DNA from 2 places in the Stenotrophomonas sp. YJH_SMC_53 genome. Region 1 is predicted to be linked to the other one. Evidence: riboswitches for the same ligand, from Rfam matches in the RefSeq annotation. Region 1 holds a riboswitch; the other holds the start of a gene.
The links. A riboswitch is a leader RNA that binds a small molecule or an ion and turns the genes downstream of it on or off. The one in region 1 is predicted to bind cobalamin.
Positions count from the first base shown of each region.

Region 2: it holds a riboswitch for cobalamin, as region 1 does, so the genes downstream of both, btuB (TonB-dependent vitamin B12 receptor) here and AC5P7X_RS18875 (epoxyqueuosine reductase QueH) in region 1, are expected to answer to the same signal.

Region 1 is NZ_JCAFTF010000015.1:92,650-100,222, forward strand. It holds gene AC5P7X_RS18855 (helix-turn-helix domain-containing protein) at 1-756, shown strand, start outside; gene AC5P7X_RS18860 (patatin-like phospholipase family protein) at 1,103-2,995, opposite strand; gene AC5P7X_RS18865 (bifunctional nicotinamide-nucleotide adenylyltransferase/Nudix hydroxylase) at 3,190-4,239, shown strand; gene AC5P7X_RS18870 (nicotinate phosphoribosyltransferase) at 4,305-5,714, shown strand; cobalamin riboswitch at 5,813-6,026, shown strand; gene AC5P7X_RS18875 (epoxyqueuosine reductase QueH) at 6,166-6,837, shown strand; gene pncA (bifunctional nicotinamidase/pyrazinamidase) at 6,893-7,519, shown strand.
Region 2 is NZ_JCAFTF010000005.1:44,299-51,871, forward strand. It holds gene AC5P7X_RS09395 (NAD(P)-dependent oxidoreductase) at 1-427, opposite strand, end outside; gene AC5P7X_RS09400 (LysR family transcriptional regulator) at 536-1,465, shown strand; gene AC5P7X_RS09405 (class I SAM-dependent methyltransferase) at 1,462-2,253, shown strand; gene gph (phosphoglycolate phosphatase) at 2,318-2,986, shown strand; gene btuB (TonB-dependent vitamin B12 receptor) at 3,078-4,919, opposite strand; cobalamin riboswitch at 5,036-5,258, opposite strand; gene AC5P7X_RS09420 (histidine phosphatase family protein) at 5,402-5,980, shown strand; gene AC5P7X_RS09425 (TfoX/Sxy family protein) at 6,072-6,434, opposite strand; gene AC5P7X_RS09430 (GAF domain-containing protein) at 6,431-6,913, opposite strand; gene bioD (dethiobiotin synthase) at 6,982-7,573, shown strand, end outside.

The DNA.
Region 1 (7,573 bases):
GAGAAGCGCCAGTACGATGCGGGTACGCGGCGGCTGTGGCTGCCGGACTACCTGGAGCCGGGCCAGCAGGCGTTCCAGATGGCCGCCGAACTGGGCCTGCACGGCTACCTGCCGCAGATCGATGCGGTGGTGGCGCGTGCCGGCTTCACCGATGACGCACGCATCGCGCAGGCACGGGTGGGTCTTTCAAACTACTTCGCCGGCGCGCTGGTCATGCCCTACATGCGCTTCCTGCGTGCGGCCGAGGCCAGCAGCTATGACATCGAACTGCTGGCGCACCAGTTCGGCGTCGGCTTCGAGGCGGTCTGCCACCGGCTGAGCACGCTGGCACGGCGCAGTGCGCCCGGCCTGCCGTTCTTCTTCATCCGCGTAGACCGTGCCGGCAATGTGTCCAAGCGCCATTCGGCCACCGACTTCCATTTCTCGCAGGTGGGCGGCTCGTGCCCGCTGTGGATCGTCTACGAGGCGTTCAACCAGCCCGGGCGCATCCTTACCCAGACCGCGCGCATGCCCGACGGGCGCCGCCATTTCTGGCTGGCGCGGCAGGTCAGCAGTGGCCCGGTGGGCCATGGCCAGCCGCGCAAGACCTTCGCGGTGGCGCTGGGCTGCGATCTACAGCATGCCGAACGCCTGGTGTATTCGCTGGGGCTGGATGTGCAGAGCCCAGGGAACTCGGTTTCGATCGGACCGGGTTGCCGGGTGTGCCCACGCGAGGACTGCATGCAGCGTGCGTTCGCGCAGTTACCGGGGCGATAGGGTTGGTTCGGCAGGGCTGCGCCCTGCACCTGCCGAAGCCGAAGCAACAGCAACAGCAAAAGCTGGCATTCCGTGGGATTGCGGGGCGGTGTCGGATTGCGGGGACGCCGTGAACCCGTCCCTGGGGGCTTGGCCGCGGCATCCATGCCGCGGACACCCCGCAATCCGACACCACCCCGCCTTCGACAGTTTCCTTCCATCTGTCGGAACGACGTATTGCTCTGGTAGGTGTCGACCTTGGTCGACACGGTAGATCCACGCCATGCGTGGATGCTCTTCGATGAATGTTCGAAATATTCGATTTCGATGGACGTTCATCCACGCATGGCGTGGTTCTACTACCGGGTCAGTAGATCGGCGTCACCTTCATCTGCGGCAGCGGGCGCGGTGCGCCGTCGGTCAGGTCCGGGCCAAGGTCTTCCCAGGTGCGGCCCTGCTCGACCATCTGCGCCCACAGCTGCTGCGAGCCGCGACGCTTGTCTTCCGAGCCCAGCTTGTACGACGGCGGTGCCGGCTCGCCACGGGCAACCATCGAGTACGCCGCGCGGTAGGCCAGCACCTGCTGCGCCGGGTCGTCGGTACGCGCCACTTCCAGCGTGTAGCGCTGGTAGGCCGAGGCCAGGTTTCGCCAGCGGATCCAGTAGTGGTTCCCGAACGAGAACGAACAGAAGCGCGCACCCGCCAGGCTGCCCTTGTCGGCGATGCGGGTCAGCACCTCCTGCGGCATGTCCAGGTTCATGCCGCCTTCGTCGCCCTGCAGGCTGACGTGCACGATGCGGTCACGGTAACCCGGCGCGCGCGCCTGCAGCAGGTCGCGCCAGTTCTGCATGGTCGCCACCACCGCGAACAGGAAGCGACCCAGCTCGGCCGCCGCCAACGGTCTGGCGATCGACTGGTAGGTCCGCTGCCAGCCGTGGCGGTTCTCGGTGGGCAGGAACACGGCATGTTCCAGCGCCTGGCGGCCATCACTACCGTGGCCCACGTCTTCGGCATGCTGCGGGTAGACCAGGTTGATGGCGAAGGTCGGCCAGCGCGGCAACGCGGCATCGAACAGATGGATCGGGAAGTTGCTGCTGATGCCGCCATCGGAGAACCAGCAGATGCGGAACGCGGTGATCACCGGGCCGCAGGTCTGCCCAGCGCTGGTCAGCCCTTCCATGCTGTCGGCCACGTTGTGTTCCTGGTCGGCGGCCGGTGCAGTGGGTTCGCAGCGGCGCTCGCGGCGCGAGGGCTCATGCAGCGGCACCGCGCTGATCAGCAACGGGAAACTCAGGCTCATGCGCGTGGCCACCAGCACCGGCAGCTTCGGGCCCTGCGGCAGGTGGTAGTACCGGCGCCCTTCCACCTCCAGCGGCGGGCCGGCCTGCGTCACCAGCCACTGCACCACGCTGGCGGGGAACAACTGCTCGAACTCCTCGCGCAGGAACCAGAACTGCGCGCCGCCCAGCGGCAGTGTGCGTGGTTCATTGTGCGACACGCAGGTGGTGATCATCTGCAGGCTGATCGCATGCGGGCTGTCCGGCTCGCCGGCATAGCGCGGCGCCTCGTGCAGGTCGGCAAAGGTCAGCGGTGCATCCAGCGGCTTGCCGGACAACTGCTGCAGGCATTCATGCAGCCACTCGGTCAATGCCGGTTTACGTGCATCGCGGCCGAGGCCACTGCACAGGCCCAGCAGGTTGCGCCGGGCCACACGCGCAACGCGCAACGCGGCTCCGGCCACGCCTGCACCGTAGGCGCACAGCAGCGACGGCAGCAGCGTTGCGGCCACGCCGCTCCAGCCACCGCCCCACCAGCCCAGGCCGACCAGCAGCGCCAGCGACACCAGCACTTCCAGCGGCGCGATCTCGAATACCGCCACCGCCAGGCACAGCAGCTTGTGCGGCAGGCCGGCATTGCCGGTCAGCACCACCAGCAGCCGATAGGCCGCGCGCGCGCCCCGCGCCGGTTGGAACAGGCTGTAGATGAACCCGCGCCGCGACAACTGCGCCGACACCGCCGACAGCCCGCCATAACCGGCATCACCGGGCAGGTGCTCGCCGGCCTGCATGCGGCGATCACCGCATGCCGCCGCAGCCGCTACCGCCGCAGCGATGGCGCCAGCGGAGGTGCCGCCGATGCTCTTGAACCGATACTCGCGTGCCAGCGCCAGTACCGCATTGGGGTACACGATGCCGCTGGTGATGCCGCCTTTCATGACCAGATCGCAGTACTTGTCCGCCACCGTCTTGCCCCCGAGCATGCCGTCCGCCGCGTGAATGCCAGTATGGCGCAGCGGCTTCTCAGGGCCTGAGAACACCACCGCAGTCCGGGCGGGAATCTGCGGCGTTCAGCAGATGGCAGGCCTGCAGGCTTGACCGGCCCCACCATCGGCGTAGCATCTGCAGCAAGCCAAGGGACAGACCCGCGGCTGCCACAACGACATGAGGGATTCTCATGGAATTCGACTATCTCGTCTTCATCGGGCGATTCGAGCCCTTCCACAACGGCCACGCCGCCGTTGCCCACCTGGCCCTGAGCCGGGCCCGCAAGCTGATCTTCCTGGTCGGCTCTGCCGATACCCCCCGCAGCCTCCGCAATCCCTGGACCGTGGCCGAACGCGCCGTGATGATCCAGGCAGCCCTCGATGGCCACACCGACCGCCTGCTGATCCGCCCGCTGCGCGACCACCTGTACAACGAAGCGCAGTGGATCGCCAACGTGCAGCGCCAGGTGGCCGAAGCCCTGCGCAACGACGGCGCCGCCGCCGATGCCAAGGTCGGCCTGATCGGCATGGACAAGGATGCCTCCAGCTACTACCTGAGGGAGTTCCCGCAATGGCCGCTGGTGGACGTGCAGCACACCGCCACCCTGTCGGCCACCGAGCTGCGGCGCTACCTGTTCGAAGCCGGCGACGTCGACTTCCACGGCGCGCTGCTGATGCTGCGTGGCAATGTGCCGGCGCCGGTGTACGACATGCTCGAAGCGTTCCGCAAAAGCGCGCCTGCGTATGCCCAGCTGGTGGCCGAGTACCGCTTCATCGAACAGTACAAGGCCGCCTGGAAGGATGCGCCCTACGCGCCCACCTTCGTCACCACCGATGCGGTGGTAGTGCATTCGGGCCACGTGCTGCTGGTACGGCGCCGTTCGGAGCCCGGCAAGGGCCTGTGGGCGCTGCCCGGCGGTTTCGTTGGCCAGGAGCAGAGCCTGCTGGACAGTTGCCTGCGCGAACTGCGCGAGGAAACCCGTCTGAAGATTCCGCTGCCGGTGCTGAAGGGTTCGCTGAAGGGCCAGCAGGTATTCGACCACCCCGACCGCAGCCAGCGCGGCCGCACCATCACCCACGGGTTCCACTTCGAATTCCCGGCCGGTGACCTGCCGCCGGTGCGCGGTGGCGACGACGCCGACAAGGCGCGCTGGATACCGGTGAGTGAGGCGTTGGACATGGGCCCGCAGCTGTTCGAGGACCACCTGCACATCCTGGAGTATTTCCTCGGCCGCGGCTGACCTGCCCGGCTCTCCCCACTGGCGGATAGACCGCTGGTGTCACTCGACGCGAAGGAGCTTCCGTCATGCACTACCTCGATAATCTTCTCCTCAACACCGACAGCTACAAGGCCAGCCATTGGCTGCAGTACCCGCCGGGTACCGATGCCACGTTCTTCTACGTCGAATCACGTGGCGGCCTGCACGATCGCACGGTGTTCTTCGGCCTGCAGGCGATCCTCAAGGACGCGCTGGCACGGCCGGTCACCCACGCTGACATCGACGACGCTGCTGCGGTATTCGCCGCCCATGGCGAGCCGTTCAACGAAGCCGGCTGGCGCGATATCGTCGACCGGCTCGGGGGCAACCTGCCAGTGCGCATCCGTGCCGTGCCCGAGGGCAGCGTGGTACCCACCCACCAGGCACTGATGACGATCGAGTCGACCGACCCGGCTGCATTCTGGGTGCCGTCGTACCTGGAAACGCTGCTGCTGCGCGTGTGGTACCCGGTCACCGTGGCCACCATCAGCTGGCATGCACGGCAGACCATTGCTGCGTTCCTGCAGCAGACCAGCGACGATCCGCAGGGGCAGCTGCCCTTCAAGCTGCACGACTTCGGCGCGCGCGGTGTATCGAGCCTGGAATCGGCTGCGCTCGGTGGTGCCGCACACCTGGTCAACTTCCTCGGCACCGACACCGTCTCGGCCCTGTGCCTGGCCCGCGCGCACTATCACGCGCCGATGGCCGGTTATTCGATTCCCGCCGCCGAGCACAGCACCATCACCAGCTGGGGCCGCGAGCGCGAAGTGGACGCCTACCGCAACATGCTGCGCCAGTTCGGCAAGCCGGGCGCGATCGTGGCAGTGGTGTCGGACAGCTATGACATCTACCGCGCGATCAGTGAACACTGGGGCACGACGCTGCGTGATGAAGTGATCGCTTCGGGCGCCACCCTGGTCATCCGCCCCGACTCGGGTGACCCGGTGGACGTGGTGGCCGAAAGCCTGCGCCGGCTGGATGAAGCATTCGGCCACACCCTCAACGGCAAGGGCTACCGCGTACTCAACCACGTGCGGGTGATCCAGGGCGATGGCATCAACCCGGATACGATCCGCGCCATCCTGCAGCGCATCACCGAAGACGGCTTCGCCGCCGACAACGTGGCCTTCGGCATGGGCGGCGCGCTGTTGCAGCGGCTGGACCGCGACACCCAGAAGTTCGCGCTGAAGTGCTCGGCAGCACGGGTCGAGGGTGAGTGGATCGACGTCTACAAGGACCCGGTCACCGATGCCGGCAAGACCAGCAAGCGTGGCCGCATGCGCCTGCTGCGGCGCCTGGATGACGGCAGCCTGCACACGGTGGCGTTGCCGTGTGATGGCGATGAGACGCTGCCGGACGGCTTCGAGGATGCGATGGTGACCGTGTGGGAGAACGGGCGCCTGCTGCACGACCAGCGCTTGGATGAGATCCGCGCGCGGGCTGCGGCGGGGCGTTGAGGCGCATCCCGACCGGGGTCGGATCCCGTTGCAGCGCAAAGGGCTCCGACCCCGGTGCCCCTTGACCCACGCCGGCAACGCGTCCACCGTGGGCACGCCGAAGGTATCCCTGCCGTGGCTGGATGGCGGCAGGGAGTTAAACGGGAATCCGGTGAAGGCGCTTCGTGCGCCCATTCCGGAGCTGCCCCGCAGCGGTGAATGGAAACGAATCCTGCCAACAGCACTGGGCTCGCGCCTGGGAAGCGGCAGGGAGTAGGTGGGCTGCGGCCCGTGTCCATCAGCCCGAATACCGGCCCCGGCCGGGGGACACGACCGTCCCCTGATTCGACCTGGACTCTCCGCGGGGAGGGTGCCGGGGCCATCGCCAGCCTGCACGTACAGGCGGCGTGGCCGCGCGCGTCCTGTTCACGGTAACCGGCCAGACCGCTCCCACGCCCTGACGCACGCCACGATGACCGAGTTCCAACGCCCCACCCTGACCCTGCCCGCCGATGGCAAGCGCCTGCTGCTGCATTCGTGCTGCGCGCCGTGCTCGGGCGAAGTGATGGAGGCGATCACCGCTTCCGGGATCGACTACGCGATCTTCTTCTACAACCCCAACATCCATCCGGTGAAGGAGTACGAGCTGCGCAAGCAGGAGAACATCCGCTTCGCCGAGCAGCACGGCATTCCGTTCATCGACTGCGACTACGACACCGACAACTGGTTCAGTCGTGCGCGTGGCATGGAGAACGAGCCCGAGCGCGGCATCCGCTGCACGATGTGCTTCGACATGCGTTTCGAACGCACCGCGCTGTACGCGCACGAGCACGGCTACGACACCATCAGTTCGTCGCTGGGCATCTCGCGCTGGAAGAACATGGCGCAGATCAACGACTGCGGCATCCGCGCGGCGTCGCGCTATGAAGGCCTGCAGTACTGGGACTACAACTGGCGCAAGGGCGGCGGTGCCAGCCGCATGATCGAGATCAGCAAGCGCGAGCAGTTCTACCAGCAGGAGTACTGCGGCTGCGTGTACTCGCTGCGCGATGCCAACCGCCATCGCCGTGAGAACGGCCGCGAGCGGATCAGGATCGGCCTGCTGTACTACGGGCAGGACGCTGAGGCGCCGCAGGGCGATTGACGTGCAGGCATGGGGCGGCCACGCTGGTCGCCCCTTCTGTTGTACCGGAACTGCCATGACCGCCCTGCCCGCCGATGTCGCTCTGCTGGTGATCGACCTGCAGCCGGACTTCATGCCCGGCGGTGCGCTGGCCTGCGACCAGGGCGATGCGCTGGTAACACCGATTGGCGATCTGTTGGCGCAGCGCCGCTACCGCACCGTGGTGGCGACCCAGGACTGGCACCCGGCCGACCACGCCTCGTTCGCCAGCCAGCACCCCGGCAAGCGACCGTTCGAAACCATCCTGCTGCACGCGCAGCCGCAGACCCTGTGGCCGGACCACTGCGTGCAGGGCAGCGCGGGTGCCGACCTGCACCCGGATGTGGACTGGACCGTGGCCGACCTGATCCTGCGCAAGGGCACGCGCCAACAGGTGGATTCGTACAGCGCCTTCCGCGAGAACCACGGCCCTGATGGCGAGCGCCCGGCCACCGGCCTGGCCGGCTGGCTGCATGAGCGCCGCATCCGCGAAGTGCATGTGTGCGGCCTGGCCCGCGACTACTGCGTGCTGTGGAGCGCGCAGGATGCGGTGAAGTCCGGCTTCCGGGTGAAGTTCCTGTGGGAGCTGACCCGGCCGGTGACCGAAGCCAACGACGCGATGGTGCGCGAAGCGCTGGGCAAGGCAGGGATCGCGATCGTCTGAGGCGTGACCGCCGGGCATGGCCCGGCGCTACCGCGCACGTCGCTTATGCCGCTT
Region 2 (7,573 bases), on a different contig from region 1:
GCAGGCGGTTGAACGCCTCGCGGTGGGCCAGCGCGTACGGCTTGTAGGCTTCCGGGAAGTTGGGGGTATCGACCAGCTGCACGCCCGGCGCGACTTCCAGGCTGCCAGCGCCACCCACCACCACCAGGCGCGGTACGCCGGCTTTGCGCGCGGCGGCCGCCAGCTGCGCGGCGATCTCGCCCACGCGGCCGATGTCGTCGCCCGGGCGCGGGCCGTAGGCGCTGGCCAGTACGTCGTGGCCCGCGATGGCGGCGACCAGCGCGTCCTGGTCATCCAGCGAGGCGATCACCGGATGGGCGCCGGCCAGTTCGGCCGGGAGGTCCTGCGCGCTGCGCACGATGACGGTGAGTTCGTGGCCGTGGGCCAGCGCGTGGCGGGCGATCTGGCGGCCGATGTTGCCGGTGGAACCAACGAGGGCGATCTTCATGGCAGGACTCCGTGGGGCGATGTGGGCTGGGAATGGGGCCACTCTAGGCTGCTGCAGTCGCTCGAAAAACAGCGTATAACGCGCTTGTTTGTTGCGTGGATCGAGCATATGGACCGATTGACCGCCATGACCGTGTTTGTCGAGGTGGCCGAGCGCGGCAGCCTCACCGCCGCCGCGGAAGTGCTGGACATGTCGCGGGCGATGGTCAGCCGCTACCTGGCCGAGGTCGAGGGCTGGCTGGGTGCACGCCTGCTGCACCGGACCACGCGCCGGGTCAGCCTGACCGGCCCGGGCGAGGCGGCGTTGGCGCGCTTCCGGCAGATGCTGGCGATCGGCGAAGAACTGCAGGGCGAGCTGGCCAGTGATGATCCCGAGCCGCACGGTACGCTGCGCGTGACCGCCAGCGTGTCGTTCGGGCAGAGCCACCTGGCACGGGCGGTGGCCGGTTTCGTCGCGCGCCATCCGGCGGCGCGCATCGAGCTGCTGCTGGTCGACCGCACGGTGAACCTGGTCGAGGAGCGCGTGGACCTGGCCGTGCGCATCGCGCGCCAGATCGACCCCAGCCTGATCGCGCGGCGGCTGGCCACCTGCCGCTCGGTACTGTGCGCGACGCCGTCGTACCTGCAGGCGCGTGGCACGCCGACCGCGCCGGAGCACCTGGCCGCGCACAACTGCCTGACCCACCACTACGTCGGCAAGAGCCTGTGGCAGCTGCACCGCGATGGCCGTTCGCTGTCGGTGGCGGTGGGCGGCAACATCAGCGCCAACGAGGCCTCGCTGCTGCTGGAGGCGGTACGCGCCGGTGCCGGGATCGCCATGCTGCCGACCTACCAGGTGGCGCCACTGCTGCGCAGCGGCGAGCTGATCGAACTGCTGCCCGGATTCAGTCTGGACGAGCTCGGCATTCATGCCGTGTACGCGTCACGGCGCCAGCAGCCCGCTATCATGCGGCGATTCCTGGATTACCTGGCCGAGTGTTTCGCCAGCCCGGCCTTCCAGGATCTGGATTGGCGCCCACCGGGCAAGGAGAACACATGAACCATGGACAGGCCTTGATCGACCACAACCGTGCTGCCTGGGACCGCCAGGCCAGCGAAGTGCGCGAATGGTCGCGCCCGGTGGAGAGTTCAACCATTGCCGCCGCGCGCGAAGGGCGCTGGCAGGTGCACCTGACCCCACGCGCGCTGCCACTGGACTGGCTGGGCGACGTGCGCGGCCGTCGCATCCTGTGCCTGGCTTCGGGCGGCGGCCAGCAGGCACCCGTGCTGGCCGCTGCGGGCGCCGACGTCACCGTGTTCGACCTGTCCGACGGGCAGCTGGAACAGGACCGCAGGGTCGCTGCGCGCGACGGCCTGCAGCTGCGCACGGTGCAGGGCGACATGCGCGACCTGCACGTATTCGCCAATGACAGCTTCGACGTGGTGTTCCATCCGATCTCCAACCTGTACGTACCCGACGTGCGCCCGGTGTGGACCGAATGCCGCCGCGTGCTGGCGCGCGATGGCATGTTGATGGCCAGCTTCTACAACCCGGTGCTGTTCGTCGGTGCACGTGATCCGCAGCTGGATGCACAGGGTTTGATCCGGCCGCAGTACGCCATTCCCTATTCGGACCTGGAAGACCTGCCCGCCGCAGAGCGTGAGGCGAAACTCGCCCGCGGCGATGCGCTGACCTTTGGCCACAGCCTGACCGAACTGATCGGCGGTCAGCTGGATGCAGGCTTCGTGATTGATCGGTTCATGGAAGACTGGCAGCCGAAGCCGCGCTTCCTGATCGACCGTTACCTGCCCACCTTTCTGGCCACCCGCGCACGCAGGATCGGCTGAGGCCGATCCCGGGGAAAAAGCGCGGCGTACAATGGACGGCCCCACGTTGTACAGGCGTCGTCCCTTGTCGTATCCCTATCCGCTGGTCGTATTCGATCTCGATGGCACGCTGGTCGACAGCGCAGCTGACATCGCCGAAGCGCTGAACCGCACGCTGGAAGCCATCGGCATGGCACGGGTGCCGGAAGCCACCGTGCTCGGCTGGATCGGCGACGGTGTGCGCCGCCTGGTCGAACAGGCCGTGCACGCCGCCGGTCGTGAGGTCGACCTGGCCGAGGTCATGCCGGTGTTCATGGTGCACTACCGTGAATGCCTGCTGCGCAGCCCGCGCCTGTTCGATGGCGTGGCCGACGCACTGGCGCAGCTGCGCGCGCGCGCCGTGCCACTGGCGATCTGCACCAACAAGCCCGAAGCACTGGTGCCGCCGCTGCTGCAGCACCTGGGCATCGGTGATGCGTTCGCGCTGGTACTGGGCGGCGATTCACTGCCGCAGCGCAAGCCCAGCGGTGAGCCGCTGCGGCATATCGCTGCGCACTTCGGGCTGCCGGTCGATGCCTGCCTGATGGTGGGTGATTCGCTGACCGACTACCGCGCCGCCGAAGATGCGGGCATGCCGATCGCGCTGGTCCGCTACGGCTACCCGCGCGGTCTGGACCTGGCCACCGCGCATGCGGTGGCGGTGATCGATGACCTGCGTGAACTGCCGGGGTTGACCGCCGGCGTCCCGGTGTAGAGCCGAGCCCATGCTCGGCTGCTTTGCTGCCTGAGCCGAGCATGGACTCGGCTCTACAGAGAAAGCGCCGGGCAATGCCCGGCGCCTTCTTTCATTTCGGCTGGTAACGCACGCTCACCTGGTACTCACGACCGGGCTGGTTGAACCACGCCACGGTCTCGTATCGTCGGTCGAACACGTTGGCGGCACGCGCCAGCAGCGACCACGACGGCGTCAGCGCGTACTCGGCGCGCAGATCCAGCGTGCCGTAACCCGCCACCTTCACCGCGTTGGCGGCATCGTCATAGCGCTTGCCCGCTCCCTGAACCGTCAGGCCTGCGCGGAAGGCCCCGAAACGTCGATCGAGGTCCAGGCGCGCGGTCTGCTGTGCACGACGCGGCAGCCAGTTGTCGAACTGGGTGCTGCCGCCGGTGCGGTTGCGTGGGTCGGTGTAGCTCAGCTGGGCGTTGATGTCGAAGCCGGCCAGCAGCACGCCACCGGTCAGTTCGGCACCGCGGATGCGCGCCTTCTCCACCTGCTGCATCCTGAAGGTCGCCGCATCGTAGGTGATCAGATCATCGATGCGGGTTTCATAGACGTCCAGGCCCCAGTGCCAGCCCTGTCCCTGCTGCGAAACGCCCAGGTTGGTGCTCTTGGACTTCTCCGGGTTCAACGTCGGCACACCGCTCCACGGGTCGTACAGGTCGCTGAAGGTCGGCGCCTTGAACGCAGTGCCGTAACTGGCATTGACACGCAGGCCGTGGCCGAGCTCCATCGCCCAGCCGAGGCTGCCGGTGGCGTGGTTGCCGAACTGCTGGTTGTCGTCGTTGCGCGCGCTGGCCTGCAGCTGGTGGCGACCGAAGCGTCCCTGGTACTGCACGAACACGCCGGTGTTGCGGCGGCTGTCGACCCGATATCCGGCACTGCTGCCATCCAGGTTGTCTTCGCTCCAGTCCACGCCGGTGCTCAGCAGCTGGCCTTCGGCCAAGGCGAAGTCACCCTGCAGCGAGGCACTGTCGCGGTGGGTCTGAGCGCTGCCACGGGCATCGAAGTCACCGAAGTTGTCCGACTCGTTGTCACTGCGCCCGACATTGGCGGTGAACGCCAGGCGTTCGGACGGGGTGTAGCGCACCTTGCCGGCCAGCACCTGCTGGCGGGTTTCCGAATAGTTGTAGTAGCCGTCGTAATGGTTCTTTCCGTCGGCACGCAATGCACTGCCTTCCACGTTCCATTGGTCGTTGAAGGTGTAGCCACCGCGCAGGCTCTTGGACAGGTTGCGGTAGCCATCGCGGTCATGTTCGTCGGCAAAGCAGCCGGTGAACAGCGTTGCCGAGCCGCGGCAGGCATCGATGCCATCGGAATGCTGGTAGGCGATGTCGGCGCCGAACCAGCCGCGTTCGGTCCCGCCGCCGATCCCGCCGCTGGCTTCGCGCAGGCCGTTGCTGCCGCCACCGAGCAGGAAGTGCGGGGCGAAATCACCCTGGTTGCGGCGGGTGAAGATCTGGATCACGCCGCCAATGGCATCGGCGCCGTACAGGCTCGACTGCGGGCCACGCACGATTTCCACGCGCTCGATCTGCGCCAGCGGCAGGTCCTGGTACATCGCCAGGCCGAGGTCGGCACTGTTGATGCGCACGCCGTCGACCAGCACCACGGTGTGGCCCGAGTTGGTGCCGCGCAGGAACAGCGAGCTCTGCTTGCCGAGCCCGCCGGCATTGGTCAGGTTGATGCCGGCGCGGCCGCGCAGCAGTTCCTGCAGCGAGGTGGCCTGGCTGGATTCGATCTGCGCGCGGTCGATCACCTGGGCCGGCGCGATGCTGTCCTGCAGGGCGATCGGGGTGCGCGTGGCGGTGACCAGGATCTGGTCGAGCGCGGTGGTGTCATCGGCGGCCTGTGCCAGCGCGGGCAGGGCGGCCAGTACGGCCAGGGACAGCATTCGGGACTGCAGCTTCATGGGGGAACTCCAGGTGCCACGCACGCCCGCGTGGCGAAGGGGAGGAGCCGCGAAGGCAGGCACGCGCCGATGCCGCAGCGCACGCCACGGTCATCCAGCGCCATGCCCACCGCATCGCGACCTGAGGCTTCCGGGCCGGTCTCCGGGCTTGCCGCCGGGTGGCGCGAGGCCACCGTCCAGGCGCCTTCCCATGCCTGCGGCACAGTGGCGGTGTTGCCTGGAACTGACGTGCTTACCGTTGCGGGGGCAGCGCCGGCCTGGCGTGGAATCACGCGTCACCGGCTTCCCGTTTCAACCTGCCGGCCACGGCCGCAGGTCACCTGGAAGTGCGCGCAGTCTACGGCATCGCAGGCCGTCCCGTTGCGTCGCGCCTGCGCGGCTGCCTTTGCTGTGCCTTTAGAATGGTTGCTCGATCCCGTGGTGCCGTTACCGATGTCTGCCCGTTCTCCGTTGTACCTGCGTCGCCCGTCCGGGACGCACGCATGATCCTCGACCTGGTCCGCCATGCCGGCAACGGTCGCGATGAGTTCCTTGATGGCCGCAGCGATCCACCGCAGCTGGCCGGCCTGCCGCAGGAGCTGGTCGAGGCCTATGCCGAGCAACGCTGGGAGCGGGTGATCAGTTCACCGCGGTTGCGCGCCCTGCACACGGCGATGGCGCTGGCCACCCCACGCGGGCTGGACGTCGAAGCGGACGAGGAATGGGAAGAACTGGATTTCGGCGATTGGGACGGGCAGTCGCTGTTCGACCTGCCGGAAGATGCGCTGGCCGCCTTCCATGCCGATCCGCATGCGTTCCCGCCGCCGAACGGCGAGAGCTGGGGTCATTTCGAGCGGCGTATCGCGCGCGCGCTGGATCGCCTGCTCGATGATGATGATCCGGTGCCGACGCTGGTGGTCAGCCATGGTGGCCCGCTGCGCATGGTGTTGTCGCAGGTTTGCGGCCTGCCGATGTCGCTGTGCTGGGCCCTGCGCATCGACCACGGCACGCGCCTGCGGGTGTGGCTGGAGCGGGGCGAGGTCGGGCTGGTGGGCGAGCTGCTGGAACTGCAGCAGCCGTAGTCCATCGGTAGTGCCGGCCGCTGGCCGGCAGCCTCAGGAACGTTGCAAGGATCACGCAGCTGCCGGCCAGCGGCCGGCACTACCGGTGCAGTCAATCCTCGTCCGCGCGCTCGGTCACGCTGTCTTCCGCCTCATCGTCGGCATCGAAGCGCTGCTCATGCACCGGGCCCGACGCCGGGCCGGCCGCCTTCAGCGGATGCGCGGCGATGCGCGCTTCGTAGTCCTGCACCAGCGCTTCACGCTGCGGCTCGCTCAGCTCCTGCCAGTGGCAGTCCAGCAATGCGCCTTCCAGCGAGTACAGCAGGTTCAGGCTGGGCTTGAAGCCGGCCCGCTTGACCTTGACGAAGGCGCCAACTGCGCCGATCGCAACCAGGTCCTCGCGGCTGCGCAGCCCGACCTGGCGCAGCCACGCTGCACTCTTCGGGCCGATGTTGCGCAGCTTCGGTGCGCTCATCCCAGTGCCTCGACGAACACGCGGGCGATGGCTTCCAGGCCGGCCTGATCGTCGGCATCGAAGCGGCCGACCTTCGGGCTGTCGATATCGAACACGCCGATCAGTTCATCGCCGCGCAGCAGCGGCACCACCAGCTCCGAACGCGAGGCCGAATCGCAGGCGATGTGGCCGGGGAAGGCATCGACGTCGTCCACGCGCTGGGTCACGCGCTGGCTGGCGGCGGCACCGCACACGCCCTTGTCCAGCGGGATGCGCACGCAGGCCGGCAGGCCCTGGAACGGGCCGACCACCAGTTCCTTGCCGTCATACAGGTAGAAGCCCACCCAGTTCAGGTCGGGCAGGGCGTGATAGACCAGTGCGGAGAGGTTGGCCGCGTTGGCGATGCGGTCGGACTCGGCGTAGACCAGGCCACGGGCCTGTTCCAGCAGCTGGGCGTATTGTTCCGGCTTGCTGCCGGTGAGCGAGGCATTGGCGAACATGCCTGCAGTCTAGCAAGTGCACCGGGCCGGCGATAATGCGCGCACTGTTGCCCTGTTGGAGCCCATCGATGCCGTTGCCCGCTACGCTGCCGCCCGCCCTGTTCGTTACCGGCACCGACACCGAAATCGGCAAGACCGCGGCCAGCACGGCGCTGCTGCATGCACTGCGCCAGCGTGGCCTGCGCGCGGTGGGCATGAAGCCCGTGGCCAGCGGCAGCGAGGACCTGGGGCAGGGCCTGCGCAACGAGGACGCGCTGGCGCTGCAGGCGGCCAGCTGGCCGGTGCCTGACTATGCCGACCTGAATCCCTATGCGCTGCGGCAGCCGCTGGCACCGGAGCTGGCCGCTGCCGAGGACGGCGTGCAGGTGGCGCTGGCGCCGATCGTGGCCGCGTTCGAACGCCTGCGCGCGAAGGCCGATATCGTCGTGGTGGAGGGCGTGGGCGGTTGGCTGGCACCGGTCTCGGCCACGCTGGACCAGCTCGACCTGGTGCGTGCGCTGCAGCTGCCGGTGCTGCTGGTGGTGGGCATGCGGCTGGGCTGCGTCAACCACGCGCGGTTGACTGCGCAATCACTGCAGGCCAGCGGCGTGGACTGCCTGGGCTGGATCGGCAACCACATCGACCCGGCGATGCAGCGCCAGGACGAGAACATCGCCACGC